4 regions of the Kocuria sp. WN036 genome follow, and region 1 is predicted to be linked to each of the others. Evidence: riboswitches for the same ligand, from Rfam matches in the RefSeq annotation. Region 1 holds a riboswitch; each other region holds the start of a gene.
The links. A riboswitch is a leader RNA that binds a small molecule or an ion and turns the genes downstream of it on or off. The one in region 1 is predicted to bind thiamine pyrophosphate.
Positions count from the first base shown of each region.

Region 2: it holds a riboswitch for thiamine pyrophosphate, as region 1 does, so the genes downstream of both, CK505_RS00945 (3-oxoacyl-ACP reductase) here and CK505_RS07945 (FAD-dependent oxidoreductase) in region 1, are expected to answer to the same signal.
Region 3: it holds a riboswitch for thiamine pyrophosphate, as region 1 does, so the genes downstream of both, thiM (hydroxyethylthiazole kinase) here and CK505_RS07945 (FAD-dependent oxidoreductase) in region 1, are expected to answer to the same signal.
Region 4: it holds a riboswitch for thiamine pyrophosphate, as region 1 does, so the genes downstream of both, CK505_RS04550 (ECF transporter S component) here and CK505_RS07945 (FAD-dependent oxidoreductase) in region 1, are expected to answer to the same signal.

Region 1 covers NZ_NSKF01000009.1:112,310-119,924, forward strand. Annotated here, with positions in the region: gene CK505_RS07915 (MDR family MFS transporter) at 1-13, opposite strand, end outside; gene CK505_RS18670 (TetR family transcriptional regulator) at 10-636, opposite strand; gene CK505_RS07925 (DUF3140 domain-containing protein) at 742-1,071, opposite strand; gene CK505_RS07930 (VOC family protein) at 1,246-2,154, opposite strand; gene CK505_RS07935 (hypothetical protein) at 2,254-3,303, opposite strand; gene thiE (thiamine phosphate synthase) at 3,402-4,031, opposite strand; TPP riboswitch at 4,137-4,240, shown strand; gene CK505_RS07945 (FAD-dependent oxidoreductase) at 4,236-5,600, shown strand; gene thiS (sulfur carrier protein ThiS) at 5,597-5,836, shown strand; gene CK505_RS07955 (thiazole synthase) at 5,838-6,698, shown strand; gene moeB (molybdopterin-synthase adenylyltransferase MoeB) at 6,695-7,615, shown strand, end outside.
Region 2 covers NZ_NSKF01000001.1:197,778-205,392, reverse strand. Annotated here, with positions in the region: gene CK505_RS00955 (OFA family MFS transporter) at 1-1,192, shown strand, start outside; gene CK505_RS00950 (LLM class flavin-dependent oxidoreductase) at 1,425-2,747, opposite strand; gene CK505_RS00945 (3-oxoacyl-ACP reductase) at 2,747-3,511, opposite strand; TPP riboswitch at 3,556-3,659, opposite strand; gene CK505_RS00940 (FadR/GntR family transcriptional regulator) at 3,714-4,472, opposite strand; gene CK505_RS18335 (hypothetical protein) at 4,643-4,783, opposite strand; gene eat (ethanolamine permease) at 4,965-6,395, shown strand; gene CK505_RS00930 (glutamine synthetase family protein) at 6,476-7,615, shown strand, end outside.
Region 3 covers NZ_NSKF01000006.1:61,065-68,679, forward strand. Annotated here, with positions in the region: gene rplU (50S ribosomal protein L21) at 1-54, opposite strand, end outside; gene CK505_RS05795 (bifunctional hydroxymethylpyrimidine kinase/phosphomethylpyrimidine kinase) at 275-1,810, opposite strand; gene thiE (thiamine phosphate synthase) at 1,807-2,490, opposite strand; gene thiM (hydroxyethylthiazole kinase) at 2,487-3,362, opposite strand; TPP riboswitch at 3,354-3,447, opposite strand; gene CK505_RS05810 (nuclear transport factor 2 family protein) at 3,497-4,231, opposite strand; gene CK505_RS05815 (Rne/Rng family ribonuclease) at 4,425-7,615, opposite strand, start outside.
Region 4 covers NZ_NSKF01000004.1:90,002-97,616, reverse strand. Annotated here, with positions in the region: gene CK505_RS04555 (ABC transporter ATP-binding protein) at 1-647, opposite strand, end outside; gene CK505_RS04550 (ECF transporter S component) at 644-1,264, opposite strand; TPP riboswitch at 1,355-1,474, opposite strand; gene CK505_RS04545 (DUF4235 domain-containing protein) at 1,612-1,890, opposite strand; gene mnhG (monovalent cation/H(+) antiporter subunit G) at 1,951-2,409, opposite strand; gene CK505_RS04535 (monovalent cation/H+ antiporter complex subunit F) at 2,415-2,687, opposite strand; gene CK505_RS04530 (Na+/H+ antiporter subunit E) at 2,684-3,391, opposite strand; gene CK505_RS04525 (Na+/H+ antiporter subunit D) at 3,388-5,028, opposite strand; gene CK505_RS04520 (Na(+)/H(+) antiporter subunit C) at 5,025-5,519, opposite strand; gene CK505_RS04515 (Na+/H+ antiporter subunit A) at 5,516-7,615, opposite strand, start outside.

The sequences.
Region 1 (7,615 bases):
GGGCGCGGGTCATGCGAGCTTCTCCTGGAGACGGTGGAGGAGGGTGAGCGCCGACTCGTGGTCCTCGGTCGGCAGGCCGTGCGCCGGGGAGTAGCCCTCGGCGGTGATGGCGAAGCGCAGCGGGACGCCGCCGAGCAGGACCAGCATCCGGGCGACCTCGTCCACGCGGTGCTCACCGATCCCGGCCGACCACGCGGGGTCCCGGGCCAGCAGCTCCGCGAGGGTGTGGCGCACCAGGGCCTCGGCCTCGAGCATCAGCTCGTGCCGGCGGCGGCCCAGGCTCGGGTGGTCCAGCAGCAGCCTCCGGCGCCGCTCGGCGTCCCGTCCCGCGTAGGCGCTGCGGGAGACGGCCAGCAGCAGGCGCGAGACCTGGCCCAGCAGGTCGTGCTCGAGGGAGAAGCCGTCCAGCAGCTCGGGGTCCAGCGAGGGGGCCCGCATGCCCAGGACGGCGTCCTCCTTGGCGGGGAAGTAGTTGAAGAAGGTCCGCGGGGAGACGCCGGCCGCCGCGGCCACGGCCTCCACCGTGGTGCCCTCCACCCCGTGCTGCACCGCGAGGGCGGCGGCCGCCTCGTGGATCGCGGACCAGGTCTCTGCCTTCTTGCGGGCGCGCAGGGTGGGAGGGGAGTCGTCATTCACGCCCATATTTTTGCACTTCTGCAAGTTTTGCACAACTGCAATATTTTCCGGGATGCCCGCCGGGGCGGCCGGGCCCGCCCGGCGGTGCCGGGCGGGCCCTCTGGCTCAGTCCTTCAGGGGGTCGTGGCCCCAGTTCATCAGGGAGTAGCGCCACCGGGTCTCGCGCACGTCCCCGTCGGGGCGCTGGGCCAGGTGGCGGTGGACGTAGCCGACCACCTTGCGCATGTGCTCGTGGTCGGCCTCGGTGCGCTCGCCCTTCGGCTTCTGCAGGATCTCCACGATCCGGCGCCCGGAGCGGTGGCCCACCGACTCCCCGCCGTCGTCCTGGCCCACCGAGGTGGACTCGTCGGTGTCCAGCCACGTCGACAGCTGCTTTGCGGTCATGTTGACGGCCTCGTCGAAGTCCTTGCCGGTGGTGTCGTCCTTCTCGCCCATGCCCTGCTCCTCGCTCTCGGACCGGGCGGCCGCCGTGTCGCCGCACGCCCTCGGTGCCCGGGCGCCCCGGGCACGAGGCCCAACCTACCGGCGGGCCGGGGTGCCGGTGAGCACCCGCCGGTGTCGAGCACGGCGCCGCCGGCGGGCGGGCGCGGACGCCGCGCCGGGCCGGGACTACGCCGCGACGCCCACCTGGATCAGGGTGTTCCAGGGGTCCTCGAAGCGCAGCACGGCGCCGTCGTGCCGGGTGGGGATCCGGTGGTCCGCGAGCCGGGACGCCAGGGCCGCGACGTCGTCGGCGTCCGGCAGGTCGATGTTGACCTGGCCCAGCCCCAGCGACGCCGCACGCGGGCCGGCCCCGGCGCTCTGCCAGGTGTTGAGCGCGATGTGGTGGTGGTAGCCGCCGGCGGCGATGAACAGGGCGGAGCCGATGTCGCTCATCACCTCGAAGCCCAGCACGTCCACGTAGAACTGCCGGCCCAGCGGGATGTCACCCACCTGCAGGTGTACGTGTCCCAGGGTGGCCGGCGGCGCCGGGGGCCGCCCGCCCTGCTCGGCCAGGTGCTCCTGCAGGAAGCCGTTCGGGTCCAGTGGGTTGGAGGCCAGCGTCAGCAGGCCGGTGGGCTCCCGCCGCCACGTCTCGCGGGGACGGTCCGTGTAGAGCTCCACCCCGTTGCCCTCGGGGTCGTCGAAGTAGAAGGCCTGGCTGTAGAGGTGGTCGGCGCTGCCGGTGAAGGAGCGGGGCGCCACGGTCGCCACGGACGCGAGCGCTGCGGCCAGGGCCGGCTCGTCGTCGAAGACCACTGCGGTGTGGAACAAACCGGCCTGCCCGCGGCGGGCCGGCGGGAGCTCCTTGACCTGGCGCAGCCGCACGACCGTCCGGCCGTCCCGGCCCAGGACCGCGGTGTCCCCGGCGTGGGCGAGCACGTCGAGGGTGACGGCGTCCGAGTAGTAGGCGACCATCGTGTCCAGGTCGGAGACCAGCAGCTCCACCGCGCCCATCCGGGTGTCCGCGGACAGCAGGTCCTCGGCGGGGCGCTTCGTCAGGCTCTGGGGAGCGGGGTTCTGGGGAAAGATCGGCATCGCGGGGTTCTCCGTCGGCAGGGGCGGCGCACTGGTTGATATGTCCCCAAGAATAGCCCCAGAAGCTTTCCTGTGCAAGTAAATGATGGTGCGGTGGGCTCAGAGGATGAAGATCAGAGCGGCGATCACCGCCAGGATGCCCAGGAAGACGAACCCCCACGCCTTGAGGTTGTCGGAGTCGTCCTCCACGGGTTCGGCCGGGCGCGGCGGCCACCCGCCGGGGCCGGGCCCGAACACCGGCCCGGAGGCGCCATGGGTGCTGGCGCCCGGTGCTCCGGGCCGCTGGTCCCCGGGGCCGTACCCGGGGGTGCCGTATCCCGGACCGCCCGGGCCGGGTGCCCCGGGTCCGGGGTACTGGCCCGGAAGCGGCCCTGGCGGCGGCGGGGCCGGGCTCGCGGGGCTCACCCCCCACTGGGGGTTCTCGGGCGAGCCCGCCGGAGGGGCGCCGGGCGGGGGCGTGGCCGGGCGGATGCCACCGTCGGCGGCCGGGCCGGCTGCGGAGGAGGACCCCGCGGTCGGACCCGGCGCCGGTGGAGCCGCCGGCGGCAGGGTCTCGCCCGAGAGCACGGGCCCGTCCTCGCGGTGGCCCCGCTCCGCCTCGTTCAGCAGGGTCACGAACTGCTCGAGCGGCTCGGACCCGTCGTGCTCCCGCGCCAGGAAGCGCTCGGCGCGGCGGCGCACCACCTTGTAGACGCGCCCGTCGTCGGGGATGCCCAGGTCCCGGGCGGCCCGCGCCACGGCCAGCGGGGGCTGCTCCGGCAGGGGGTTGGTGCCCCACTCCAGGAGCCCGGTCAGCAGCGGGCGCTCGAGCACGGCGGCCAGGGCCGCCCGGGCGCCCGGCACCCGGGTCAGCTCCAGCAGCCCGCTCGGCGGCGCGGACGGGCACCCCGGCACGTCGCTGGGCAGCCGGGCGGCGCGCTCCAGCCAGAAGGTGTCGCCGAAGAGGGTGGCGAGCAGCACGGCGGCGGCGAGCCGGTCGTCGCTCGGGGCGGCGTCCTCCGGGAGGCCCTGCTCCCAGTGCGTTCCGAGGGCGCGGCGGGCGGGCTCACCGGCCAGCCGGACGCGCAGCTGCGCGTCCTCCGGACCGCGGGCGGTCTCCGCGGGGCGCTCCACCGCGTGCCGCACCTGGGGGTCGAGCTCGGGGTCCATGGGCCACCTCTCCGTCGTCGTCCTGCGTCCATGCTCTCAGAACGTGCTGGACGGCGGCGGGGAGCCGACGGTGAGGCGGGCGGGGGACCGCCCCGGGCTCAGGCGGGGAGCAGACCGCGCAGCTGCCCGGCGGCGGTGCGGGGATCGGAGGCCTCGGTGACGGCGCGGACGACGACGACGCCGCGCGCCCCGGCCTCCAGCACCTGCGGGAGCCGCGGCTCGTCGATGCCGCCGATGGCGAACCACGGCACGGGCAGGACCTCCGGGTCCGCGTCCAGCCGGGCCTCCGTCAGCTCGGCGACCGCGCGGACGAACTCCAGCCCGGTGGCCGGGCGCCCCGGCTTGGTGGGCGTGGCCCAGACGGGCCCGGTGCAGAAGTAGTCGACGTCCGGGTCCTCGAGCGCCGCCGTGGCCTGTCCGAGGTCGTGGGTGGAGCGCCCGATCAGCACGTCGGGGCCCAGGAGCCGCCGGGCCTGGACAGGGCTGAGGTCGTGCTGGCCCACATGGAAGACGTCGGCGCCCACGAGCGCGGCGATGTCGGCGCGATCGTTGACCGCGAACAGGGCGTCGTACTCGGCGGCGACCCGGCCCAGCAGCTCCAGCGCGGCGATCTCCTCGTCCGCGTCGATGCTCTTGTCCCGCAGCTGGATGACGTCCGCGCCACCGGCACAGACCGCGTGCAGGAAGTCCTCGAGGTCGCCCCGGTCCCGGCGGGCGTCCGTGCACACGTACAGCCGGGCGGCGAGGAGGCGGGCCGTCCGGGTCTCTCGCAGGGAGGACTCGGCGGGGGCGGAGGCGTCACGGGTAGGGTGGGTCACACGCTGATGATAGGTCAGCGGTTCTGCGGGAGCCCCACCGGGGGCTGAGAGGGCGTCCAGCGCCGACCGCCACACCTGATGCGGGTCATGCCGCCGGAGGAAAGGACGTTCCCTGTGACTGCCGCGCACCCTGCCCCCACGACCGCGCCCCACCCGCTGGTCGACCGGCCCGAGCACGTCCGCGCCGACGTCGCCGTCGTCGGCGCCGGGGTGATCGGCCTGGCCACCGCCTGTGAGCTGCGCCGCCGCGGCCGCTCGGTGGTCGTGGTGGACCCCGAGCCGGGCTCCGGCGCCAGCCGCGCCGCGGCCGGGATGCTCGCCCCGGTGAGCGAGGTCCAGTACCAGCAGGAGCCCCTGTACCCCCTCATGACCGCCTCGGCCGCCGAGTACCCGGGGTTCGTGGCCGCCGTCGAGCAGGCCGCCGGCGGGACGGTGGGCCACCGGGCCACCGAGACCCTCGTCTGCGGCGTGGACGCCGCGGACCGGCAGGCCCTGGCGGATCTCCGCGCGCTGCAGGGGCGCCACGGCATGACGGTGGAGCCGCTGACCCTGCGCGCCGCCCGCACCCTCGAGCCGGCCCTGAGCCCGCGGCTGTCCGCGGCGTTCCGGATCCCCGACGACCACCAGGTGGACCCGCGCCGCCTCGTGGCCGGGCTGCTCGCGGCCCTCGTCGCCCCGGAACTGCCCGACCTCCCGGAGCTCCCGGAGCCCGCCGGGCTCCCGGCCGCGCGCGACGGCGGACCGACCCGCCTCGTCCACGACCTCGCCACGGGGCTGCGCCGCAACGCCGAGGGCGCGGCGACCGGCGTCCGCCTGGCCGGCGGCGGGATGGTCTCCGCGACCTGGACGGTCCTCGCCCCCGGCGCCGGGCTCGGCGAGCTCGAAGGGCTGCCGGAGGACTGGCACCCGCCGCTGCGGCCGGTGCACGGGGACATCCTGCGCGCCCGGGTCCCCGCCGGGGCGCCGGAGCTGCTCGGGCGCACCGTCCGCGGCCTGGTGCACGGGGTGCCCGTCTACCTGGTGCCCCGCGCCGACGGGACCGTGGTGATCGGGGCGACCTCCCGCGAGGACGACCTGACCGGTCCCAGCGCCGGCGGCGTGTTCCGGCTGCTGCGCGACGCCCAGGCGCTCGTGCCCGGCGTCGCCGACCTCGAGCTGGTCGAGGTGCTGGCCCGCGCCCGGCCCGGCACCCCGGACGACATCCCGTACCTCGGCCGGGTTCGCGACCCGGACGGATCGCCGGTGCCGGGGCTCGTGGTCTCCACCGGCTACTTCCGCCACGGCGTCCTGCTCGCCCCGCTGGCTGCCCGGCTCGCCGCGCAGCTGGTGGACGGCGGGACCGGAGCCGATCCGGCGGCCGACGCCGAGCACCTCGCCACCACCGACCCGCACCGCTTCGACCGCCCCGTCGAGGCCCGTCCAGGGGATCCCGCGCCGGCCGCCGCCGGGCCCGGGCCCCGGAGCAGGAGCACCCGATGACCGCCATCACCCTCAACGGCCGCCCGCACCGCGTGGCGGCGGAGGCGACCGTCGTCGACCTCGTCGCCGAGACCGTCGACCGCCCCCTGGGCCCCGACGGCGCCCCGCTGGACGGCGGGCGCCTCGGCGTGGCCGTGGCCGTGGACGCCGCGGTCGTGCCCCGCAGCCGCTGGCGGCGGACCCCCGTGGCGGAGGGCCAGTCCATCGAGATCATCACCGCCGTCCAGGGAGGCTGACGTGACCGCCCCGCACCCCGACCCCCTCGTGCTCGACGGCATCGAGCTGAGCTCCCGGCTGATCATGGGCACCGGCGGCCTGAGCTCGCTGCACACTCTGGAGCAGGCGCTGCTGGCCTCCGGCACCGAGCTGACCACCGTGGCCCTGCGCCGCTACGCCCCCGGCCAGGGCGACTCCCTCTTCGCGCTGCTCGAGCGCAACGACATCCGGATCCTGCCCAACACCGCCGGGTGCTACACCGCCCGGGACGCGCTGCTGACCGCCGAGCTCGGCCGGGAGGCCCTCGAGACGAACTGGGTCAAGCTCGAGGTCATCGCGGACGAGGACACGCTGCTGCCCGACGTCGTGGAGCTCCTCGACGCCACCGAGCAGCTCGTGGCCCGCGGCTTCAAGGTCTTCGCCTACACCTCCGACGACCCGGCCGTCGCACGCCGCCTCGAGGACCTGGGCGCGGCCGCGGTGATGCCCCTGGGCGCCCCCATCGGCACCGGGCTGGGCATCCTCAACCCGCACAACATCGAGCTCATCGCCTCCCGGGCGTCCGTGCCCGTGGTGCTCGACGCCGGGATCGGCACCGCCTCCGAGGCCGCCCTGGCCATGGAGCTGGGCTGCGACGCCGTGCTGCTGGCCAGCGCCGTCACCCGCGCCCAGGACCCGGTGGCGATGGCCACCGCGATGCGCCACGCCGTGCTCGCCGGCCGGCTCGCCGCCGGTGCCGGGCGCATCCCGGCCCGCCGCCACGCCCAGGCGTCCTCGTCGATGGCCGGGCGGATCGACACGGACGCCGCCGGTGCCGGGCCGGCTGACGGCCCGGCGGACGTGCCGCGCGGGGACTGGGCGCCCGTGGGGGAGCGGCCGTGAGCCCGCTGCCCCCGCTCGTGGAGCCCGGCCCCGAACTGACCCGCGAGGAGCTCGAGCGCTACGCCCGGCACCTGACCCTGCCCGGGATCGGGACCCTCGGCCAGCGGCGGCTGCGGAACGCCCGCGTGCTCGTCGTCGGCGCCGGGGGGCTCGGGTCCCCGGCCCTGCAGTACCTCGCCGCGGCGGGGGTCGGGACCCTCGGGATCGTCGACGACGACGTGGTGGCGGTCTCCAACCTGCAGCGCCAGGTGGTGCACACGACCGCCGACGTCGGCCGCCCCAAGTCCGTCTCCGCCGCCGAGGCCGTCACCGCGCTCAACCCGCTGGTGGAGGTCCGCATCCACCCCGTCCGGCTGGACGCGGACAACGCCGTGGACATCATCGGCCGGTACGACCTGGTCCTGGACGGCGCCGACAACTTCGCGACCCGCTACGTGGTCAGCGACGCCGCCGCCCTGACCGGCACGCCTTGCGTGTGGGGCTCCATCCTGCGCTTCGAGGGGCAGGTCAGCGTCTTCTGGGCCGGGCACGGGCCCACCTACCGGGACCTCTACCCCGAGGCCCCGCCGGACGGCGAGGTGCCCAGCTGCGCCGAGGGCGGGGTCTTCGGCATGCTCCCCGCCACCGTCGGCGCGGTCATGGTCACCGAGGCCGTCAAGCTCGTCACCGGCACCGGGGAGCCCCTGCTCGGCCGGGTGCTGCTGCACGACGCGCTGGCGATGACCTGGCGCGAGATGCGGCTCACCCCGGATCCCGACGCCGCCCCGGTCACCGCGGTGGCCCGGCCCGCCGCGGTCTGCGCGCTGCCCGGCGCGGACGCTTCCGAGACCGTCGGGGCGGCCGAGCTGGCCCGGCTGCTCGAGCGCCGGGAGCGCGGGGAGGCGTCCTTCGCCCTGGTGGACGTGCGCGAGGACTGG
Region 2 (7,615 bases), on a different contig from region 1:
GTTCACTGCGGCGCTGCTGTGGTCCGGCGGGTTCCTGGTCGGCGCGCTCGGCATCTTCACCGAGCAGCTCTGGCTCGTCTACCTGGGCTACGGGGTCATCGGCGGCATCGGCCTGGGCATCGGCTACATCTCGCCCGTCTCCACGCTGATCAAGTGGTTCCCCGACCGCCCCGGGCTCGCCACGGGCATGGCGATCATGGGCTTCGGCGGCGGCGCGCTGATCGCCAGCCCCCTCTCCGCGGCCCTGCTCAACTTCTACGACCCGAACTCCGGCACCGAGGGCTGGGTGGCGAGCGGGAACGCCGTCGGCAAGCTGTTCCTGACCCTCGCGGTCGTCTATCTCGCCTACATGCTCTTCGGCGCGTTCACGATCAAGGTTCCGGCGGAGGACTGGAAGCCCGAGGGGTTCGAGCCCTCGAAGGTCGAGTCGAAGGCCCTCGTCACCAAGAACCACGTCTCGGCCCGCAACGCCATCCGCACCCGGCAGTTCTGGCTGGTGTGGATCGTGCTGTTCTGCAACGTGACGGCCGGCATCGGCATCCTCGAGCAGGCAGCCCCCATGATCCAGGACTTCTTCCGCCAGGCGGACGGCGCCTCCCTCGTGACGGCCGCCGTGGCCGGCGGTTTCGTGGGCCTGCTGTCCATCGGCAACATGGGCGGGCGCTTCGTGTGGTCCACCACCTCGGACGTGCTGGGCCGCAAGCGCATCTACATGGTCTACCTCGGTGTCGGGGCGGTCCTCTACACCGTGCTGGCGCTGTTTGGCTCAACCTCCACGCTGCTGTTCGTGCTGCTGGCCTTCGTCATCATCTCGTTCTACGGCGGCGGCTTCGCCACGGTGCCGGCCTATCTGCGGGACCTCTTCGGGACCTTCCAGGTGGGGGCCATCCACGGCCGCCTGCTCACGGCGTGGGCCGCCGCGGGCATCGCCGGGCCCCTCATCGTCAACGCGTTCCTCGACGCCCAGGGCACCCCCGGGGAGCTCACAGCGCAGGCGTACCAGCCGGCGCTGCTGACCATGGTCGGCCTGCTGGTCGTCGGCTTCGTCGCCAACCTCCTGGTCAAGCCCGTGGACGCCAAGTACCACGAGCCCGAGCGCCGGACCGCGGCGTCCGGCGCCGAGGCCTCCGGGGAGGCCGGCACCGAGTCCCCGCGCACGTCCGACACCGAGCTCTCCCCGAAGGAGGCATGACATGAGCCGTGCACGACTGGCACTGGGCTGGGTCCTCGTCGGGGTCCCGCTCGCCTACGGAGTGACGATGACCCTCACGCGGGTGACCGCGCTGTTCGTCTGACCGGCCGGACAGGACACAGGCGGGTCGCGGTCCGAAGCTCCCCTACAGCCTGCGCCGACCGGTCCGTGACGTGCTGACCGACCGTCCCGGGGTGCCGGGGTCGTCCGCCGCAACAGACGCCGCAGCACGTCACTGAGCGCCGCCGGGTCGCGGCAGCCCCAGGTGCCCGCGCAGCGTGGACGAGGTGTACCGGGTGCGGAAGAGTCCGCGGCGCTGGAGGACGGGGACCACGTGGTCCACGAAGTCGTCGAGGGAGTCCGGCAGCCGGGGCGGCATGAGGTTGAAGCCGTCGGCCGCGCCCGAGCGGAACCAGCGCTCCATCCGGTCCGCGACGGCCTCCGGGGTGCCGACCACCGTGCAGTGCCCGCCCCCGGCGGCCAGCCGGCCCAGTAGCTGCCGCACCGTGGGCCGCTCGACCGCCACGATCCGCAGGATCGTGGCGTACCGGCCCTGCGGCCCGGTGAAGCCCTCGAGCGGCGGCAGCTCCGGGACCGGGGCGTCCAGCTCCCAGGCGCTGCAGTCCTGCTGGACGAACGCGGACAGCTGGGCCAGGGACTGCTCCGAGGGCAGCAGGGCGTCCACCTCCGCCTGCTTGGCCCGGGCCTCCTCCTCGGTGGAGCCCACGTAGGCGACCAGGCCCGGCATGACGGCCACGCCCTCCGGGTCCCGTCCGGCCGCGGCGACGCGCCGCCTCAGATCGGCGCGGTACTCCCGCGCGCTCTCGAGGTCGTAGGCCACGGCGTAGACCCCTTCGGCGTGCCGGGCGGCCAGCTCCCGGCCCGGCCCGGAGGCGCCCGCCTGGAACAGGACCGGACGCCCCTGGGGCGGGCGCGGCACGGTCAGCGGGCCGTCCACGCGGAAGTGCTCGCCGGCGTGGTCGATCCGGCGCACCCGCTCGGGATCGGCATGCAGGCCCTGCCGGTCGCCGATCAGGGCGTCGTCGGACCACGAGTCCCACAGCCGACGGGTCACGTCGATGAACTCTGCCGCCCGCGCGTAGCGCTGGGCGTGCGGTGGCATTCCCGGGAGACCGTGGTTGCGCGCCTCGGCGTCGAACATGGAGGTGACCACGTTCCAGCCGGCCCGCCCGCGGCTGATGTGGTCGAGCGAGGCCAGCAGGCGGGCGGCGTGGAACGGCGTCCAGAAGGTCGTCGAGACCGTGCTGACCAGCCCTATCCGCTCCGTGGCCCGCGCCATCGCGGACAGGGCCGTGAGCGGTTCGAGGAACCACCGGGGTCCGTCCGCCACGTCACCGGCGCTGTGCCCGTCGGCGAAGAACACGGCGTCGAGGAGGCCGCGCTCGGCGGTGCGGGCGAGGCGCTCCCAGTGGGCGATGTCCCCGAGCCGCTCCAGCGGGGAGTCCGGGTGCCGCCAGGCCGCCTGGTGGTGGCCCGCGCCGAAGAGGAAGGCGTTGAGGTGCAGCTGTCGCGGCGCGGTCACGGCGGCCCCCATCAGTCGAGGACCAGCCCGCCGTCGACCACCAGGTTCTGCCCGGTGACCGAGCGCGCCCACGGCGAGGCGAAGAACAGCAGGGCGTCGGCGAACTCGGCCGGGGTGGTGACCCGGCCCAGGGGCGTGGCGGAGGCGATGTGGTCGAAGACCTCGTCCGGGGTGGCGGCGCTCGCGTCGGTGGTGCGCAGCAGACCTCCGGAGACCATGTTGACCGTGACGTCGTGCGCGCCGAGGTCCTTGGCGAGGGTGCGGGTCAGGGACAGCAGCGCGGCCTTCGCCGCCGTGTAGTCGTGGTACGGGACCACGGGGTTCTGGAACAGGTTGGTGCCGACGTTGACGACCCGGCCGAAACCCCGTTCCCGCATGCCGGGCAGGGCCTGCTGCACGGTGTTGAGCGCCCCGCGGACGCTGCCGGCGAACTGGGCGTGGAACTCCTCCCAGCGGATGTCCTCCGCGGAGGAGCGGGCGTCGCCGTTGAAGGAGAAGTCCGCCAGCGCGTTGTTGACCACGGTGGTGACGGGGGAGCCGAAGTGCTCCCGGGCCGCGCGGAGCATGTCTGCGACCTGCTGCGCGTCGGTGACGTCGGCAGCCAGCGCCACCGCCCGCTCGTGGCCGTACCGGTCGACGAGCTCCTCCGCGGCCGTCCGGGACGCGCGGTAGTTGACCACGACCCTCGCGCCCTGGGCGGCGAAGGCCTCGACGACGCTGCGGCCCAGCCCTCGTGCTCCGCCGGTGACGAGGACGATCTGTTCTGCGATCTGCATGGGTCTCCCCGGGGTCAGGGCGAGGAGACGCGGGCCGGCCACGGCCGGTCCCGGCAGGACATCCCTTCGCCAGTCCTAACTGGATCAGGTTCGACGGGTGTCATCTCAGCCGGCTCGTCGTGCGGCGCCGGCACCCCGTGTCACTGCGGACGAGTATAAGCACCGGCCCCGCAGCCCGGCCCGTTCTTCTCGCGGCGGCGGGTCACACCGGGCCGCGGTCGTCCCCGGGGGCGTCGTCGTCGGACTGCCCGGCGTGGCCGAGGAAACCGCGCAGCAGCGCGGCCGTGCCCTCCAGGTGGGCGAGGGAGGCGGCCCGGGCGGCGGGGGCGTCGCCGGCCAGGACGGCGTCGGTGAGCTCGCGGTGCTGACGGTCGGAGTGCTCGAGGTTGACCGGAAGCACGGGGATCCGGTCCAGCAGGTCGCTGGCCCGCGAGCGCACCTCCGCGACGGCGCGGACCAGGCTGGGACAGCCGCCCAGCTCGGCCACCGCGATGTGGAAGCGTGCGTCGGCGGGGCGGTAGTCCTCCGGGGCGCTCTCCTCGACCTGCCGCAGGCACGCGAGCAGGTGCTCCCGGGCGGCCGCGCTGAGGGACGCCGCCGCGGCCAGCTCCGCCGCGGCGGGCTCGACCACGGCGCGGAACACGAGCACGTCCTCGACGTCCGCGGGGTCCACCGGGGGGAGGGCCTCGTCCGGCAGGGCGGTGCGACCGGTCACGAAGGTCCCGCCGTACCGGCCCCGGACCACCTCCAGGACCCCGGCGACCTGGAGCTCGTGCAGGGCCTCCCGGAGCGTGGCGCGGGAGATGCCGAGCATCGCCGCGGTCTCCCGCTCGGGCGGGAGCCGCTCGCCCCGGCGGAACAGGCCGAGCCGGATCGAGTCGAGGATCCGCTCCACGGCCTCCTCGAAGGCGTTGCCCTGGCGCACGGGCCGGATGCGGGGGTGCTGGACGGGATCGCTCACGGTGGCGCTCCTCCCTGCGGTGCGACGTGCGCCCATGGTGTCACGGTCCCCGGGGACCGCCTCCGGCGGGGCCCCGCCCACCGCTCCGGGCGGGGCCACGAGCAGCAGCGGCGCGCCGCCCGGTCCGGACGGCGCGCCGCTGCCTCCGGCCGGGACGGCCGGCCGAGGCCCTAGTGGGTGAGGTCCATGGCGACCACGCCCACCGCGATGATCAGGGCGGCGGAGACGAGGAAGCCCGCCGTGATGGCGATGAGGGCCCAGGAGCGGGCGGGGCCGGGGCGGTCAGTGGTTGAGGACGTGGTCTGGTTCATGCCCACCATTCTGCGGCATCCGGGGGGCCGGCTCCACCGCGACGCGGTCCGTGCCCGGCCCGGCGGCCGCCCGGCCGCGCCCCGCGGGGTCTTGACGGGGCACGGGGCAGCCCACAGACTGTGACCACTCGCGCCAAACGTCTGTTTTCAGACCTTTGTGGAATCCCGGAGGGATCGTCCCATGCCCGAATCCCCAGCACAGCCCACCCGCACCGACGAGTACTTCCAGCACCGCCAGCTCCGCTCCGGCGCCGCCGGGTGGGTTCTGCTCGCGGGCCTGGGCATCGCCTACGTCATCTCCGGGGACTTCTCCGGCTGGAACATCGGGCTCTCCGAGGGCGGGTGGGGTGGGCTGCTCATCGCCTTCGTGCTCATGGGCCTCATGTACACCTGCATGGTCTTCGGCCTCGCCGAGCTCTCCTCGACCCTCCCCACGGCCGGCGCCGGGTACGGCTTCGCCCGCCGGGCGCTCGGCCCCCTCGGCGGCTTCGCCACCGGGATGGCCGTGCTCATCGAGTACGCCGTGGCCCCGGCGGCGATCGCCACGTTCATCGGCGGCTACATCGAGGCGCTGGGCCTGTTCGGGATCACCAACTCCTGGCCCGTGTACCTCGTGACCTACCTGGTGTTCATGGGCATCCACATGTACGGGGTGGGCGAGGCGCTCAAGCTGATGTTCGGGATCACCGTGGTCGCGGTCCTCGCGCTGGGGGTGACCGTCGTCGCGCTCGTGCCGCACTTCGACGCCGCCAACCTCTTCGACATCGTCCCGAACGACGCCGCGGGGGCGAGCGCGTTCCTGCCCATGGGCTACGCGGGGGCGATGGCGGCCCTGGTCTACGGGATCTGGTTCTTCCTGGCGATCGAGGGCGTGCCGCTGGCCGCCGAGGAGACCGCCGACCCCCGCCGGGACATGCCGCGCGGGATCATCGTGGCCATGGCCTTCCTGCTGGTCTCGGGTGCGCTCATGCTGGTCCTGGTGCCCGGGGCGGCCGGGTCGGAGGCGATGAGCACCTCGGACAACCCGCTGCCGGAGGCCATCCGCACGGTCGCCGGGGCGGACAGCGCGATGGCGAACATCGTCAACTACGCGGGCCTGGCCGGGCTGGTCGCGAGCTTCTTCTCCATCATGTTCGCCTACTCCCGGCAGCTGTTCGCGCTCTCCCGGGCGGGGTACCTGCCCCGGTTCCTCTCGCTGACCGGCAAGCGCCGGACCCCGTGGGTCGCCCTCATCGTGCCCGGCACCGTGGGCTTCGTGCTCGCGGCCGTGACGGGCGACGGCGGACTGCTCATCAACATCGCGGTCTTCGGCGCCACCGTCTCCTACGTGCTGCTGAACCTCTCCCACATCGTGCTGCGGCTGCGCGAGCCGGACCTCCCGCGCGGCTACCGCACCCCGGGCGGCGTGGTCACCACCGGCATCGCCCTGGTGCTGGCGCTCGTGGCCGTGGTCGCCACGTTCCTGGTCGACGTGCTCGCCGCGTCCATCACCGCGCTCGTGTTCGTCGTCTTCCTCGCCTACTACTGGTTCTACAGCCGCCACCGCCTCGTGGGCCACGCCCCCGAGGAGGAGTTCGCGCAGATCCGCACCGCCGAGGCGGACCTGCACTGACCCCGTCCCGCCCGACTCCCCGCCCAGCGACCCCAGCACCCCAGCGTTCCCAGCGATTCCAGCGACGAAGGACCGGACCCATGACCCAGACTCCTCAGCACCCGCGCAACGACCGGATGCTCACCGTCGAGCAGCTGCGGCAGCACGTGGCCGACGGGCTCGTGGACACCGTGGTCCTGGCCTTCACCGACATGCAGGGCCGGCTCCAGGGCAAGCTCAACCACGCGCAGTTCTTCCTCGACTCGGTGCTCGACGAGGGCGCCGAGGGCTGCAACTACCTGCTGGCCGTGGACACGGAGATGAACACCGTGGGCGGGTACTCGATCAGCAGCTGGTCCTCCGGGTACGGGGACATGGAGTTCGCTTGTGATCTCGACACGATCCGGCTGATGCCGCACAACCCCGGCCAGGTCCTCATCCAGTGCGACCTCACCGGCCACGGCGGGCAGCCCATCCCGATGTCCCCGCGGTCCATGCTGCGCCGCCAGCTCGACCGCGCCCGGGACATGGGCTTCACCATGGTCACCGGCACCGAGCTGGAGTTCTGCGTCTACAACACGAGCTACGAGGACGCCTGGGACGCCGGCTACCGCAACCTGGTCCCGGCCAACCAGTACAACGTGGACTACTCCGTGCTGGGCTCCCAGCGGGTCGAGCCGCTGCTGCGGGAGATCCGCAACGCCATGTACGCGGCCGGGCTGACCGTGGAGTCCGCGAAGGGCGAGTGCAACCTGGGCCAGCACGAGATCGCGTTCCGCTACGACGAGGGCATGGTCACCGCGGACAACCACGTGGTCTACAAGCTGGCCTCGAAGCAGATCGCCCACCAGCAGGGGAAGTCCATCACCTTCATGGCCAAGCCCAACGAGCGCGAGGGCAGCTCCTGCCACATCCACATGTCCCTGCGCGGACCGGACGGCGAACTGGTCTTCTGGGACCGCGAGCGGAACGCCCGGTCCCGCACCTACGAGCACTTCATCGCCGGGGTGCTGCGGACCATGCGCGAGTTCACCCTGTTCTACGCCCCCACCATCAACTCGTACAAGCGCTTCGTCGAGGGCAGCTTCGCCCCCACCTCGGTGGCCTGGGGCGTGGACAACCGGTCCTGCGCCGTGCGCCTCGTGGGCAGCGGGCAGTCCGCCCGGATGGAGAACCGCCTCCCCGGCGGGGACGTGAACCCGTACCTGGCGCTGGCCGCGATGCTCGCCTCCGGGCTGCAC
Region 3 (7,615 bases), on a different contig from region 1:
TCCGACGGAAACCTTTTCCTGGCGGCCGCCAGCGCGGACAATCGCGTACACCACTTGGGAACTCACTTCTCTCGACGTCATGTGTAAACAGTGTGGGTCGAGCGCATACCTGTCAGGACCAACGACGTTGAGACGAGCTGACGGTGACCGGCCCGTGGGACTAGGCCGAGGTCAGCGCAGGTTCGCCGCAATTCAGGAACTGCACCCGCATGTGCCGCCAGGTGGGGTGTCGAGTTTTTACACGCGCGCACCGGCAGGGCACCGAAGATCAAGACTACTCGATCCGGTCAGCGCCCGCCAACCGGCGCTCCGCCACCGGCGCGGCGAAGAAGTCCCGCTCGAGCGCGCAGGCCTCCAGGAACACCTCCCGCATCCTCGCCCGGACGTCCGCAGGGGCCGCGCGGGCGGCGTCGTCGAGCAGCCGGCGGGCCGTGCGGGTGGCCTCCTGGAATCCCTCGTCCGCGTACGTGGCCAGCCAGTCCGCGTAGGGGTGCCCGTCGGTCCCGTCGGCCGCGGCGAGCTCGTTCAGGTGGCGGCCCACGTCCGCGTAGACCCAGTAGCACGGCAGCACGGCGGCCAGGCCCACCGGGTAGGGCTCGGCGGCGGTGGCCGCGAGCAGGAACGTGGTGTAGCGCCGCGTCACCTCGCCGAGGCCGTCCCGGGCACTGCCGGCCCGGGCTCCGCCGTCCCCGGCGTGCCGCAGCCGGGCCCGGTGCAGCTGCGCCTCGGTCTCGGTGCAGGACACGGCGCCGGCGGCGAAGAACAGCCGCTGCTCCTCGTCGGGCGCCCTGGCGGCCAGCAGGGCCAGCGCCCGGCTGTAGCCGTCGAGGTACTGCAGGTCCTGGTCGAGGTAGGCGAGGAAGCGGTCCGGCTCGAGCCGGCCGTCGCCGAGGAGGCGGACGAACTCCAGCTCCTCGATCTCCCGCCGCACGGCCGCGGAGGCCTCCCACAGCTCGTCGGTGAACCGCTCCGGCGCCGTGCCCCAGCTCTCGAGGGCGTCCTGGACGTGGTGGAAGTGGTGGACGGGCCCGCTGCCGTGGCCGACCTCGAGGTCCCCGGCGGCCTCGAGGGCCCCGCGCAGCCAGTTCCGGGCGATCCGCAGGCTCCGGGGCCAGTCCCCGTGCCGGGCCTGGAGGGTGGCCAGGGCCGAGGAGAGGGAGCAGCCGGTGCCGTGGGAGTTCTCGGTGGGCACGCGGGCGCCGTCGAAGGCCACGAGGGGCTCGGGGGCGTCCGGGCCCACGAGCGCGTCGGGCGTCCGGTCCCCCGTGAGGTGCCCGCCCTTGACGAGCACCAGGGTGCCGTGGGCGCGGGCCACGCGGTGGCCCTGCGCGAGGGCCTCGTCCCACGACGACGCCGTGTCCTCCCCGGCGAGCACGGCGAGCTCCTGCAGGTTCGGGGTGATCAGGTCGGCGAGGCCGAGCATCGCGCGCAGGGCGTCCTCGGCCTCGCGCTCCAGCAGGCGGCCCCCGGAGGTCGCGACCATGACGGGGTCCAGGACCACGACCGGCGGCCGGTGGGTCCCGAGCCACCGGGTGACGGCCTCGATGACCGGCACGGACCCGAGCATCCCGATCTTGACGGCGTCGATCTCGACGTCCTCGGCGACCGCGTCCAGCTGTGCCGAGAGGAACTCGACCGGCGGGACGTGGATGTCGCGCACGCCCACGGTGTTCTGGACGACGACGGCGGTGACGGCGCTCATCCCGTAGCCGCCCATCGCGGCGATCGACTTGAGGTCCGCGTGCTGGCCGGCGCCGCCCGTGGGGTCGGTGCCGGCGATGGCCAGGACGCGGGGCACGCGGGCGGTCACGGGGCCACCTCCCCGGCGGGCACGGCGGTGAAGGCCCGCAGGTAGCGAGCGGCCGCGGCGGCGGGGTCCGGGTCGGCGCAGATCCCGGAGACCACGGCCAGCCCCGCGGCGCCGGCGGCGCGCAGGCCGGGGGCGTCCTCGACCCGCACCCCGCCGATGGCCAGGCAGGGCAGGGCCGTGCGGGCCGCGGCGCGGGCGAAGCCCTCGACGCCCAGCGGCTCGGGGTGGTCGGGCTTGGTGCGGGTCGCCCGCACCGCCCCGACGCCCAGGTAGTCGACCGTCCCGGCCGGCAGCGCGGCGGCAGCATCGAGCTCCTCCGCCGTGGCGGCGCTGAGGCCGAGCACGGCGTGCGGGCCGCAGATCTCCCGGGCGAGCGCCACGGGCAGGTCCGACTGGCCCACGTGCACGCCGGCCACGGGGGCGCCGGCCGCGCGGGCGGCGAGGTACACGTCGGCGCGGTCGTCCACGAGCACGGGCACCTCCCGGCCCACGCGCTCGGCGACGGCCGTCAGCAGGGCGACGAGCTCGCGGACCGGGGCGTCCTTCTCCCGCACCTGGACCATGGTGGCTCCGCCGCGCACGGCGGCGGCCACGACGTCCGGGACCGCCCGGGGAGCGCTCAGGGCGGTGTCCGTCACCAGGTGCAGGGACAGGGCCGCGGGGTCGAGGCTCGGGCTCACCGGGCGACCTCCTCGCGCACGAGCTCCGCCCGGGCGGCGATCCCCTCCGGGGTGACGGCGTGCAGCCGGTCCAGCAGCGCCACGGCGAAGGAGCCGGGCCCGGCGGAGTCGGCGGCCGCGTCCTCGGCCGCGAGGGTGTACACCGTGGTGGCGGCCACCGCCGCGGCGGCCGGGTCCGTGCGCACGGCGGTGAACGCCGCCATGAGGGCACCCAGGGCGCACCCGCCGCCGGTGATGCGGGTCAGCAGGGGCGTGCCGTGCGGCACCCGGACCACCGTGCCGTCCGGGGAGCGCACGAGGTCCACGGGCCCGGACACGGCCACCGCCGAGCCGGCCCGCTCGGCGAGCGCAGCGGCGGCGTCCCGGGCCGCGTCGACGCCGTGGGTCGCGTCCGTGCCGCGGCCGCCGGCGCCGCCGGCGAGGGCGATGACCTCGGAGGCGTTGCCGCGCACGATCGCCGGCTCGAACCCGAGCAGGTCGCGGGCCAGCGCCGTGCGCACGGGCAGGGCACCCACCGCCACCGGGTCCAGGACCCAGGCCCGGCCCGCGCGGCGCCGGGCCCCGACGGCCTCATAGGCGGCGCCGCGCTGCTCGGCGGTGGGCGTGCCGGTGTTGACGAGGAGGCCGTCGGCGAGCTCCGCGAAGACCCCGCCCTCGCCCTGGATGTCGGTCATCGCCGGGGACGCGCCCACGGCGAGCAGCACGTTGGCGGTGAAGTTGGTGACCACGGCGTTGGTGATGCACTGCACCAGCGGCGCCGCGGCGCGCAGGTCCGCCAGGGCCGCGGCGGCGTCCTCGGCGAGCGCGGGGTCCGGCGGCAGCGGCCTCCCGGGTCCTGGTGTGCGGTCGGACGGGGGTACGGCATCGCGCATCTGCGACATCCCTTCGCTAGTACTGGCTAGATCAGGTTCGACGGGTGTGTTCTCAGCCGCTCGTGCGGCACCCCGTGTCTGGTGTCCTGCCAGTCTAGTCGTCGTGCGGGAGCCGGCACGGACCCCGCACGGGATCAGAACATGCCGTTGGCGTGCGCCATCCGCTCGGGCACCGGCTGCGAGACGCCCCAGTGCTCCACGATCCGGCCGTCGTCGAGGCGCCAGAGGTCGTAGCAGGCGACCGTTCCGGTGGATCCCCCGTCGCTGTTCCCTCCGGGAACGGCCTCCGCGACGGTCAGCACGAAGTTCCCCTCGCCGACCACGCGGCGCAGCCGCTGGTACGCGGGCTGCGGGCCGTCCGGCGTGCCGCCGGTGTGCTCGATGCAGCCCCGGGGGCTCAGGTGGTCCTGGACGGCGTGGCGGTCGCCCCCGACGAGGGCGGCCTCGACCCACTCGGCGGCGATGCGCTTGTTGCCCTGCGTCCGCTCGTGGTCCGTGACCGCGACGGGACCGTCGAGCTGGGGGCGGGCGCCGTCGGGGCCCGTGCGCAGGGCCTCGAAGACGTCCCAGTGCTCGGCGATCCGTCCGTCCTCCACCCGGAAGACGTCGAAGCCGACCAGCGGCTCCGGACCGAGCCCTTCGTACACCGAGTGGACGGCCACCGTCCCGTGGTCGTCGAGCATCCGGACCATGTCCACGCGGAAGTCCTCGGGCATGCTCTGCACGAACTGCCTGAGACCCTCGCGCCCGTCCGGCGCGAGCGGCGAGTGCTGGACGAAGTCCTCCGTGTAGTGACGGTCCACGGCCGACGGATCCCGGTGGACGAACAGTTCCGTGCCGGTGGTGCGGATGGTGTCTGCACTGGTCATGGCGATGCTCCCTGGAGCGGGCGGCCGCTCTCCCGGCGGACGGGACGGCGGCCCCGGGTGTGCTGTGGTGCGCACCACGGTACGCCGCCGCACGGAGGGCGGGCAGGCCGGGACGGTCCGTGACGGTCCGCGACGACGGAGGACCCCGACCGTGCCGGTCGGGGTCCTCCGTGGTGCTGCTCGGCGGGGCGGGTCAGCCCCGGTCGGCGGGCCGGCCGCTGGTGAGGTCCTCGGCCTTGACGCCGACGCCGACGACGGTCGGCGCCCGGCGGGAGGACTCCTCCGGGGCGCGCTGGGCGACGGTCTTCGCCTCGTGCCGGGCGCCCTCCGCGGCGGCCGCCCGGCCGGCGGTCACCTCGGCCTCGCCGGGCCGCGCCGCCGGGGCCGAGGCCCGCCGGGAGCGCCGCCGGGGCCGCACGGGCTCGACGTCCGCCTGCTCCGCGGCGACCGCCGCGGCGGGAGCGGGCGCCTGCCGCTCCGTGCGCTCCTGTGCCGTGCTCTCCTGGGCCGTGCTCTCCTGGGCCGTGCTCTCCTGGGCCGGGGCCTCCGCCGCGGCGGTGGCCCCCTCCGCGGCGTCATCCGCACCGGTGACCGCCTCGGCGGCGGCCTCCGGGGCGGCGGAGCCGGCGTCCGGTCCCCGCTGCCCGAAGACCTCCGCGAGGGAGTCCAGGCTCAGCGGCCGGGCCTCGGCGGGCTCGACGACCACGGCGTGGCCCTGCGGCAGCTCGATGACCTCGCCGTTGATGGTCAGGCGCGAGCCCTGCTCGCCCGGCGCCCCCTCGGCGGGGAGCTGCTCCGGGGCGGCGGGGGCGGTGTCCTCCCCCTCCTCCGGCTGCTGCTCGGCGGCGGTGTCCCCGCCCTGGCCACGTCCGCGGCTGCGCTTGCCGCGGCGCTTCTTCCGGGAGCGCCCCGAGCCCTCGGGCCGGGACTCCGCCGGCTGGGCGGCCTCCTCGGCGCGCTCCGGCTCGTCCGCGGCCGCCTCCTCGTGGTGGGTGGCGGCGGCGATCGTCGCGAACGCCGTCCGCGCGGCCTCGGCCTTGGCCTTCTCCGCGGGATCGGCCTCGGCGGAGCGCTGCTCCGTCCGGGCGGGCTGCTGCTCGCTGCGGCCCCCGCGGCCGCGCTTGCGCTCCGTGCGGTTCGGCCGCTGGTCGCGGGACTCGCTCGTGACGCCGCCGGAGCGGCCCTCGAGCGGCTGGTCGTGGACCACCACGCCGCGGCCGGCGCAGTGCTCGCACGGCTCGGAGAACACCTCCAGCAGGCCGGTGCCCATGCGCTTGCGGGTCATCTGCACGAGGCCCAGCGAGGTCACCTCCGCCACCTGGTGCTTGGTGCGGTCCCGGCCCAGGCACTCCACCAGCCGGCGCAGCACGAGGTCCCGGTTGGACTCCAGGACCATGTCGATGAAGTCGATCACGATGATCCCGCCGATGTCCCGCAGCCGCAGCTGCCGGACGATCTCCTCGGCCGCCTCCAGGTTGTTCTTGGTGACGGTCTCCTCGAGGTTGCCCCCGGAGCCGGTGAACTTGCCGGTGTTCACGTCGACCACCGTCATCGCCTCGGTGCGGTCGATGACGAGCGAGCCGCCCGAGGGCAGGAAGACCTTGCGCTCGAGTGCCTTCTGGATCTGTTCCTCCACGCGGTAGTTCACGAACAGGTCCTCGTCCTCGTCCCACTTCTTGAGCCGGTCGAGCAGGTCCGGTGCGACGTAGGTCACGTACGCCTCGATGTTGTCCCACGCCTCGTCGCCCTGGACGACCATGGTGGTGAAGTCCTCGTTGAAGACGTCGCGCACCGTCTTGATCGTGAGGTCCGGCTCCGCGTAGAGCATCTCGGGCGCGAGCGTCCTGGTCGACCCGGCCCGCTCCTGGATCTGCTCCCACTGGGCTCGCAGCCGGTTGATGTCGTGGGTGAGCTCCTGCTCGGAGGCCCCCTCGGCGGCGGTGCGCACGATGACGCCCGCCCCGTCCGGCAGACGGTCCTTGAGGATCTTCTTCAGCCGGGCGCGCTCCACGTCGGGCAGCTTCCGGGAGATCCCGGTCATCGACCCGCCCGGGACGTAGACCAGGTACCGGCCGGGCAGGGAGATCTGGCTCGTGAGCCGGGCGCCCTTGTGCCCCACCGGGTCCTTGGTGACCTGCACCAGGACCGAGTCCCCGGACTTCAGCGCGACCTCGATCCGGCGCGGCCCGCCCTCGAGCCGCGACGCGTCCCAGTTGACCTCGCCGGCGTAGAGCACGGCGTTGCGGCCCCGGCCGATGTCGATGAACGCGGCCTCCATGGACGGCAGCACGTTCTGCACCTTGCCCACGTAGACGTTGCCGATCAGGGAGTCCTGCTGGGTGTGCGAGACGAAGTGCTCGGCCAGGACGCCGTCCTCGAGGACGCCGATCTGGATCCGGTTGTCCTTCTGCCGGACCAGCATCTGCCGCTCGACCGACTCGCGGCGGGCCAGGAACTCGGCCTCGGTGATCACCTGGCGGCGGCGGCCCGTCTGGCGGGACTCGCGCCGGCGCTGCTTCTTGGCCTCGAGCCGCGTGGAGCCCTTCACGGCCACGACCTCGTCGACCGTGGCGGTCTCCGCGGCGCGGGGCGCCCGGACCCGGGTCACCGTGTTGGGCGGGTCGTCGTCGCTGCCGCCCACGAGCTCCATGTCGACCTCGCCGCGGCGGCGGCGCCGACGGCGGCGGCTGGTGGCGCTCCCGCCGGTCCCCTGGCCGGCCTCCTCACCCTCGTCGGCGAGCTCCGCCGTGTCCGGCTCCTCGGGACCGTCGCCCGGGTCCTCGGCGGAGGCGTTCTCCTCCTGCTGGCGGCGCCGCGCCTCCCGGCGCCGGGCGGCGCGCTGCTGAGCGGCCTCGCGCAGCTCGTCGAGGTCCGGGGCGTGGAACATGAGCGAGGTCGCCGTCACCGCGGCGGCCGGCGCCGTGCGCGGCTCCCCGTCGTCGTCGGTGTCCTCGTCGTCGGTGTCCGCGCCGTCATCGGAGTCCGCGCGATCGTCCCCGGCGGACGGGGCGGAGTCCTGCCCGGCTCCGTCCGGCGCGTCGGCGGCCGGGGCCCCGGGGCCCAGGTCCTCGGTCTCGCCGGCGGGCTCGACGCCCTCGGCGGCCTCCTCGGCACCGGGCGTGCCGGGCGCGGGGTTCGCGGGCGCGGCGGCCTCCTCGGCCACCGCACCGGGGCGCTCGTCGCCGGGGACCGCGGTCCCGGGCGCGACGTCGAGGGTGTCGGTCCCCGCGGCGTCGCCGGTGGCCGGCGCGGACAGCGCGGCCTCCACCGGCTCGCCGGTGGCCGGCGCAACCTCCGCCGGCTCGTCCGGGACCTCGCCCGGCGTGTCGGGTCCGGCCTCCGGGACGGTGTCCGGCGCGGGACGCGCGTCCTCCGACGGCTCCT
Region 4 (7,615 bases), on a different contig from region 1:
ACGGCGACACGGTGCTCCACGACCACGAGCGTGGCGCCGCTGCGGTCGAGGCAGGACACCACCGCGTCGCGGACCTGCCGCACGCCGGCGGGGTCCAGGTTGGCGGTCGGCTCGTCGAGCAGCAGCAGCCCGGGGCTCATGGCCACGGCGCCCGCGAGCGCCAGGCGCTGCTTCTGCCCGCCGGACAGGGCCGCGGTGGAGTGGTCGAGGGGGAGGTCCAGCCCCACGTCGTCGAGCGCCGCGCGCACCCGCGGCCAGATCTGCTCCCGGGGCACCGCGAGGTTCTCGAGGCCGAAGGCGGTGTCGTCCCCGATCCGGGACAGCACCACCTGGGACTCGGGGTCCTGCTGCACGAGCCCGGCCCGGCCGCGCGCCTGCTCCGGCGGCATGCCGTCGAGCAGCAGCTCGCCGGAGGCGGACTGCCCGTCGTCGTCGTGGAGGACTCCCGCCAGGGCGTGCAGGAGGGTGGACTTGCCCGCCCCGCTGGGTCCCAGCAGGAGCACGCGCTCCCCCGGCTCGACCACGAGGTCCAGGCCGCGCAGCGCCGCCGCGTCCCGCCCGGGGTGGTGCCAGCCGAAGCCGCGGGCCTCGACCCGGGCCCCGCGGCCGGCGGGCACCACGGGGTCCGGGGTCGTGGGAGCCGTCATCGCCGCACGGCCCGCCCCGACGCGAGGCCCTGCAGCACGCCGGTGGCCGCGAGGGCCCGCACCACGGCCTGCATCAGCAGGCCCGCGAGCACCGCCCCGGAGACGGCCGTCAGGACCACGTAGACCACCTGGTGGCTCAGCGCCCACTCGTAGTTGTAGACGATGTTCTCGTGGACGCCGAGGAAGATCCCGCTCACGGCGCCCGCCACGGCCGCCACGAGGGCGTCGAACCGGCGGTACCGGAAGGCGGCGAAGGCCAGTTCCGCGCCGATGCCCTGGACGAGACCGGAGAGCACGACCAGCAGACCGAAGTGGGTGCCCAGGAAGCTCTCGATCACGGCGGCGAGCAGCTCGCAGAACAGCGCGGCGCCGGGCTTGCGGATGATCAGCCCGCCGAGCACGCCGGCCACGAGCCAGCCGCCGGCGATCAGCCCTACGGCGGGCGGGTAGGCGACCGCGGCCGTGCCGACCACGGGGTAGAGCAGGTTCGACCACGCCCAGAAGACGACCGCGCACACGGCGGCGAGGACGGCGGCCACGACGATGTCGACGACGCGCCAGGACGACGCGCGGGACGTGCCGGGGCGGCGGGCGGGGCGGTGGGTGGTGGTGTTCACGGTGGATTCCTCCTGGGCTCAGCGAGCCGTCGGTGCCAGGAGGGGACGGGGTTCCGCGGGCCGCGCCGGTGGCGCGTTCCCGGGGAAGCACCCCTGAGATGCTCGACTCCCTTCGCCGGTGCTAACCGGAGCAGGTTCGAGGGTCTGCGGCGATCCGCACTCTCAGCGCCGCGCCGGTCTCACCGGCGGGGCGCTCCCCTGTCGTTCAGTGGCACCGAGTCTACCCCTCCCCCGCCCGCCCCGTGCACTGCCGGCGCACGGCCGGTGAACGACGCAGGGGCCCGTCCGGCCGGACACCGGTGCGGTGTCCGGCCGGACGGGCCCCTGAGCGAGGTGCTCGCCGGGCCTCAGACCTCGGCCTGGCTCGAGGCCTTGGGGTTCGTCCGCGGCCTGTTCTCCATCTTCGCGATCTGGCGGGAGATGCCGACCTTGATGACGGTGCCCACGAGACCGGTGACGAGCGACCAGATGATGATGCCCGTCCAGGCCTCGTCCGGGTCCGGGTTCTTGGCGGGGGGCGGGTCGCCGGTGATGCGCGTCCACGCCGCGCCGAGCACCTTGTGCGAGAGCGCCACGCCGCCGAGCGAGAGGCCGGTGCCCACGAGTTCGAGGACCTTGGTGTTCATGGAGTGCTGCTCCTTGTCGTCCGAGGGGGACGCGGGTGCGCCCTGTCGATCCTGCCCAGCCTAACGCGTCCCCGGCGATCCGTCAGTCTGCTGTCCGTCCGCCCGCCGGCCGTCCGGGCTCGGCACCGGCGGTCCCGCGGCGACGCCCTCCGCGGAGCCCTCCGCCCCGCCCTCCGCGGCGCGGTTGAGGACCTTCTGCAGGTCGTCCTGGGTCAGCGTGGTCCGGTTCAGGTGCTTGGTGCGGTACGTCGAGCGTCCCACCATGTGCGCCGAGACGGGCACGGTGAGCAGCTGGAAGATCCAGCCGAGGGCGATGAGCGGGATCATGACGGGTTCGCGGTTCTCGAGGGCGACTGCCGTGAGCATGAGGAGCAGCCCGAAGACCTGGGGCTTGGTGCCGGCGTGCATGCGCGTCAGGAGGTCCGGGAAGCGGACCAGGCCGATCCCTGCGGCGAGGGACATGAGCGCGCCGACCACGAGGCACACGGCCGCGGCGGCGTCCAGGACAGTGTCCAGCACGGCGCTCACCGCCCGTGCTCGGCGGTCTGGGTGGCGAAGCGCGCCACCGTCACGGAGCCGATGAACCCGACCAGCGAGACGATCACCATGAGGATCAGGTTGTTGAGGTGGCCGTGGTAGGCCATGTCCACGGCGAGGGCGGCCGCGACGATGGCCAGCAGCACGTCCGTGGCCACCACACGGTCCAGCAGGGAGGGGCCCTTGGCGAGGCGGTAGAGGGTGCCCGCGGCGGCCGCGCTGAGCAGCACGGCCGCGACGGCCACAGCGATCTGCATCACGGGTGGTCCTCCTCGTGGGTGTCGGTGGGGGTGGATCCCGGGGCGTCCGCCGGGGACCCGGTGGGCACCTCGTCCCGGCGGCGGCCCACGATCTGCAGGCTCGCGGTGATCGGCGAGCTGAGCGCGGCGCTGTCCGGCCGGTCCGTGCCGGAGGCCCGTCCGCCGCCCCGCTCGGCCCGCAGGGCGGCGAGCTCCTCCGGGGTGCCCATGATCCGGATCCAGGCCGCCTCCACCCGGAGGGCGGACCGGCGGAAGTCCTCGGCCTCATGAGCGCTGCGGACGTTGAGCGCGTGGAAGTACAGCGTGCCGGAGGCCCGGTCCACCTCCACCACGAGCGAGCCCGGGATCAGGGTCATGGTGTGGCCGGTGGCCGTCAGGAGCAGGTCGGAGCGCGTGCGCAGCTGGACGCCGACCACGGCGTTGCGCGCGCGCGGGCCCACGAGGATCGCAATGAGCATCACCTCGAAGCTCGCCTTGGCGACCTGCCACACGAACGTCACGGCGAAGAGGGCGAACTGGAACGGGTTGAACCGGCCGGACAGCTGGACGGGCGGCAGGTAGAGCACCCAGGTGACGAGCAGGGCCAGGACCAGTCCGACCAGCAGGTTGCCGGGGCCGAAGTCGCCCCAGAGGGCGCCCCACACCACCACGAGCCACACCAGCAGCGGCAGCTCGACGAGCAGGGAATTCTTGGGGCGGGTCACGGGGCCTCCTCCACGACGGGCCGCGGCGCGGACGCGGGGTCCAGCACGGCCTCGACGTAGCGCTCGGGGCGGACGAGGTTCTCCGCGGCGTTGTCCGCGAGCTGGAACAGCGGCCCGGCGAACACGGTCAGGGCCACCCCCGCGGCGACGAGGGCCGAGGCGCCGCCGAGCATCGAGGGGGACATCAGGCGCACGTCGCCCTTGCCCGCGAAGCGGCCCGCCTGGTCGTCGACGGCACCCGAGGTCAGCAGGAACCGGGAGCCGGCGGGCACCGGGGCCAGCAGGATGGGGTCCGGGTACTCCGCGTCCTCCGGGGCGCGCAGGAACACGCGGTTCCACACCCGGATCATGGCGAGCAGGGTCAGGAGGGACACCGCCACGGAGCCGGCGACGAGGGCGTAGGCCAGCCCGTCGCCCTGGTCCACGCCGGCCTGCAGCAGACCGGTCTTGCCCAGGAAGCCGGAGAACGGCGGGATCCCGCCGAGATTGAGCGCGGGCACGAGGTAGAGCAGCGCGAGCAGCGGCGAGATCTTGGCCATCCCGGCCAGCCGGTCCACGTTGGTGGACCCGCCGCGGCGCTCGATCAGCCCGGCCACGAGGAACAGGCTCGTCTGGATCACGATGTGGTGGGCCACGTAGTAGACCGTGGCGGAGAGCGCCTCCTGGGTGCCCACGGCCACCCCGAAGATCATGTACCCGATGTGGCTGATCAGGGTGAAGGACAGCATGCGCTTGATGTCGATCTGCGCGAGCGCGCCCAGGATGCCGACCACCATGGTGAGCAGCGCGACCCACATCAGGAGGTCGTCGAGCCGCTCCCCGGGGAAGAGCACGGTCTCGGTGCGGATGATCGAGTACACGCCCACCTTGGTCAGCAGGCCGGCGAACACGGCCGTCACGGGCGCGGAGGCGGTCGGGTAGGAGTCCGGGAGCCAGAAGGACAGCGGGAAGACCGCGGCCTTGATGCCGAACGCGATGAGCAGCATCAGGTGCAGCTGCATCTGCGTCCCCACCGGCAGGCCCTCGAGCTTGACCGAGAGATCGGCCATGTTGATGGTGCCCGTGGCCGCGTAGATCATCGCGATGGTGATCAGGAACAGCACGGAGGAGATCACCGAGACCACCACGTAGGTCACGCCGGTGCGGATCCGCTGCACGGTCCCGCCCATCGTCATGAGCACGTAGGACGCGGTCAGCAGGATCTCGAAGCCCACGTAGAGGTTGAACAGGTCCCCGGCGAGGAAGGCGTTGGAGACCCCCGCCACGAGGATCAGGAAGGAGGGGTGGAAGATCGAGATCGGCCCCTCCTCGTCGCCGTCGGCCACGCCCTGCCCGCTCGCGTAGACGAGCACGGCGAGGGAGACGACCGTGGAGACCACGAGCATCAGGGACGAGAGCTGGTCCACGACCATGACGATGCCCCAGGGCGCCTCCCAGCCGCCGAGGTGGACGGCCTGCGGGCCGAGGTTCCACGTGGTGCCGAGGATGAGCGCCTCGACCGCGAGGGTGAGCACGAGCGAGCCGATGGCCACGGTCCGCTGGAGGGCGTTGCGCCGCAGGAGCAGCAGGCTCAGGGCCGCGCCGAGGAACGGGATGATGACGGCCAGGGGGGCCAGCTGGGCGAAGTTGACGGTCACCGCCTCCCTCCCCACTCGTCGACGCCGCGCACGCCCGGGGTCTCCAGGGACTCACCGGGGTCCTGGGGCCGCGGGGCGTCGTCGAACTCCGTGGTGTCGGCGGGGACGTCGGCGTCGTCCTCCATGTCGTAGGAGGACTGCCGCGCCACGCGCCGGTCCTCGACGTCGTCCTGGATCTCGTCCCGGCGCCCGAGGACCCAGGACCGGTAGATCATGCCCAGCAGGAACGCGGTGACCGCGAGGGAGATCACGATGGCGGTGAGGATGAGGGCCTGGGGCAGCGGGTCGCTGTAGTCCTCCGCGGCGATCGACCCCTCGTACAGGGGCGCGGAGCCGGCGGCCCCGCCGGCGTGCAGGATCAGCAGGTTCGTGCCGTTGGTCAGCAGCATCAGCCCGAGCAGCACGCGGGTGAGCGAGCGCTCGAGCAGCAGGTACACGCCCACGGCGTAGAGCACGCCCATCACGACCAGCAGGGTCAGGTTCACGGTCATCGCTGCTCGTTCCCTCCGTCGGTGCGGATCCGGGCGATCGCGGTCGGCGAGGTCGCGGAGGCCGCCGCGGTCGCTCCCGCGGGGGCGCCGGCGGCCACCTTCCGCTGCCGTGTGACGCGGATGCGTGTGCCGCGCCCCGGGGTGCGCCGCCGCCGGCGGACCGCGTCCTCCTCGATCCGCTGGTCGATCCGGCCGCCGAGGGAGCGCAGGATGTCCAGGATGAGCCCCACCACGATGAGGTAGACCGCGATGTCGAAGATCAGGGCGGTCACGAACTTCTCCGCCCCGAAGAGCGGCAGCTCGGCCTCGAAGGTGTAGCTCTGCATCACCGACCCGCCGAAGAACACCGGGGTGACGGCGTAGAGCGCGGCGAGCGCCAGGCCCGTCCCGAGCATCGTGCCCGCGTTGATCGGCGTGGCCAGCTCCAGCTCGTAGCGCCCGCCCGCGAGGTAGCGCACGGTCAGGGCGAGGCCGGCCATGAGGCCGCCCGCGAACCCTCCGCCGGGGTCGTTGTGCCCGGCGATCAGCAGGTAGAGCGAGACCATCATGAACGTGTGGAACAGCAGCCGGGTGACGACCTCGAAGACGATCGAGCGCCGCTCGGGGGCCATCGTCCTCCCGGCGAGCAGGTAGGGGTCCTCGAGGTCGTCGTCGCGGCGCGCGAGGCCCACGTCCAGGGGTTCGCCGCCCGGTGAGACGGCCGCGGCGTTGCGCCGCCGGATCACCCGCAGCTGGTCGGTGGTGGGATCGTCCCCGGAGCGGACGATGCGGTCCCCGCGCCCCGTGACGAAGATCAGGGAGGCCACGCCGGTGGCGGCGAGCACGAGCACCGAGATCTCCCCGAACGTGTCCCACGCACGGATGTCCACGAGGATCACGTTGACGACGTTCTGGCCGTCACCGAGCTCGTAGGCCATCCGGGGCAGCTCCAGGGAGATCGGGTCGGCCGTGCGGGAGGAGATGCTGAACGCCGCGAGCGCCATCATGAACAGCCCGAAGGTCACCGCGATGGTGCCGCGCAGCAGCCGGCGCCCGGCCGGGTTGCGGTGCCACAGGGGGGCGGGCAGCGAGCGCAGCGCGAGCACGAACGCCACGAGCAGCACGGTCTCGACGAGCGTCTGCGTCAGGGCGAGGTCCGGCGCGCCCTGCAAGGCGAAGATGAGGGCCAGCCCGTAGCCGGTGACCGACACGAGCAGCACCGCGAGGAAGCGCTTGCGGGCCAGGGGCACCAGCAGGGCCGCGACGACCATGGCCGCGCCGGCGATCAGCTGGCCCGGGCCGTCGGAGACCCGCAGCGACCCCAGCGGCGGGGTCTCCTCCGCGATCAGCGCCACGAGCGGCACGACGATGGCCGTGATCAGGATGACGGAGAGGTAGAACATCAGCGAGCCGCGCTGGGTGCGGCCGGTGATCCACACGGCGGCGAGGTCCAGCACGTTGACGACCCGCCGGTAGACGAGCTCCCCCGGGGGCAGGGACGGCAGGGCCCGCTGGAGGTCCGCGACCTGGCGCCGGAACAGGTGGAGCACGATCCCGCCCGCGACGATGAGGGCGGAGAACCCGAGGGCCGGGGTGAACCCGTGCCACAGGGCCAGGTAGAAGTCGTGCTCCACGGCCGGGAACTGCTCGACGTAGGGCTGCAGCATCGCGTCGACCGGCTGGGGCCACAGGCCGAGGACCACGGTGAGCACGGAGAGCACGAGCGGCGCGGCGAGGAACGCGGGCTCGACCCGCTGCATGTCGCTGACCACGGCCCTGCCGCCGACCCCGGCGTCGAGCTCGGAGAACTCGGCGGACTTGTGGGCGAACCCGCCCCACACGAACCGGGCGCTGTAGGCGAAGGTCAGCACGGAGCCGACCACGAGCCCTGCGAGCACCACGATCCCCGCCGCGCCCTCGACGTCGTGGGCGAACGCGGTCAGCACGGACTCCTTGGCCACGAAGCCGGCCAGCGGGGGCAGCCCGGCCATGGACGCCGCGGCCACGAGCGAGACGGCGAACAGGACGGGCACGCGCCCGGCGAGCCCCGACAGGCGGCGGATGTCCCGGGTGCCCGCCCGGTGGTCGATGATCCCGACCACGAGGAACAGCGTCGC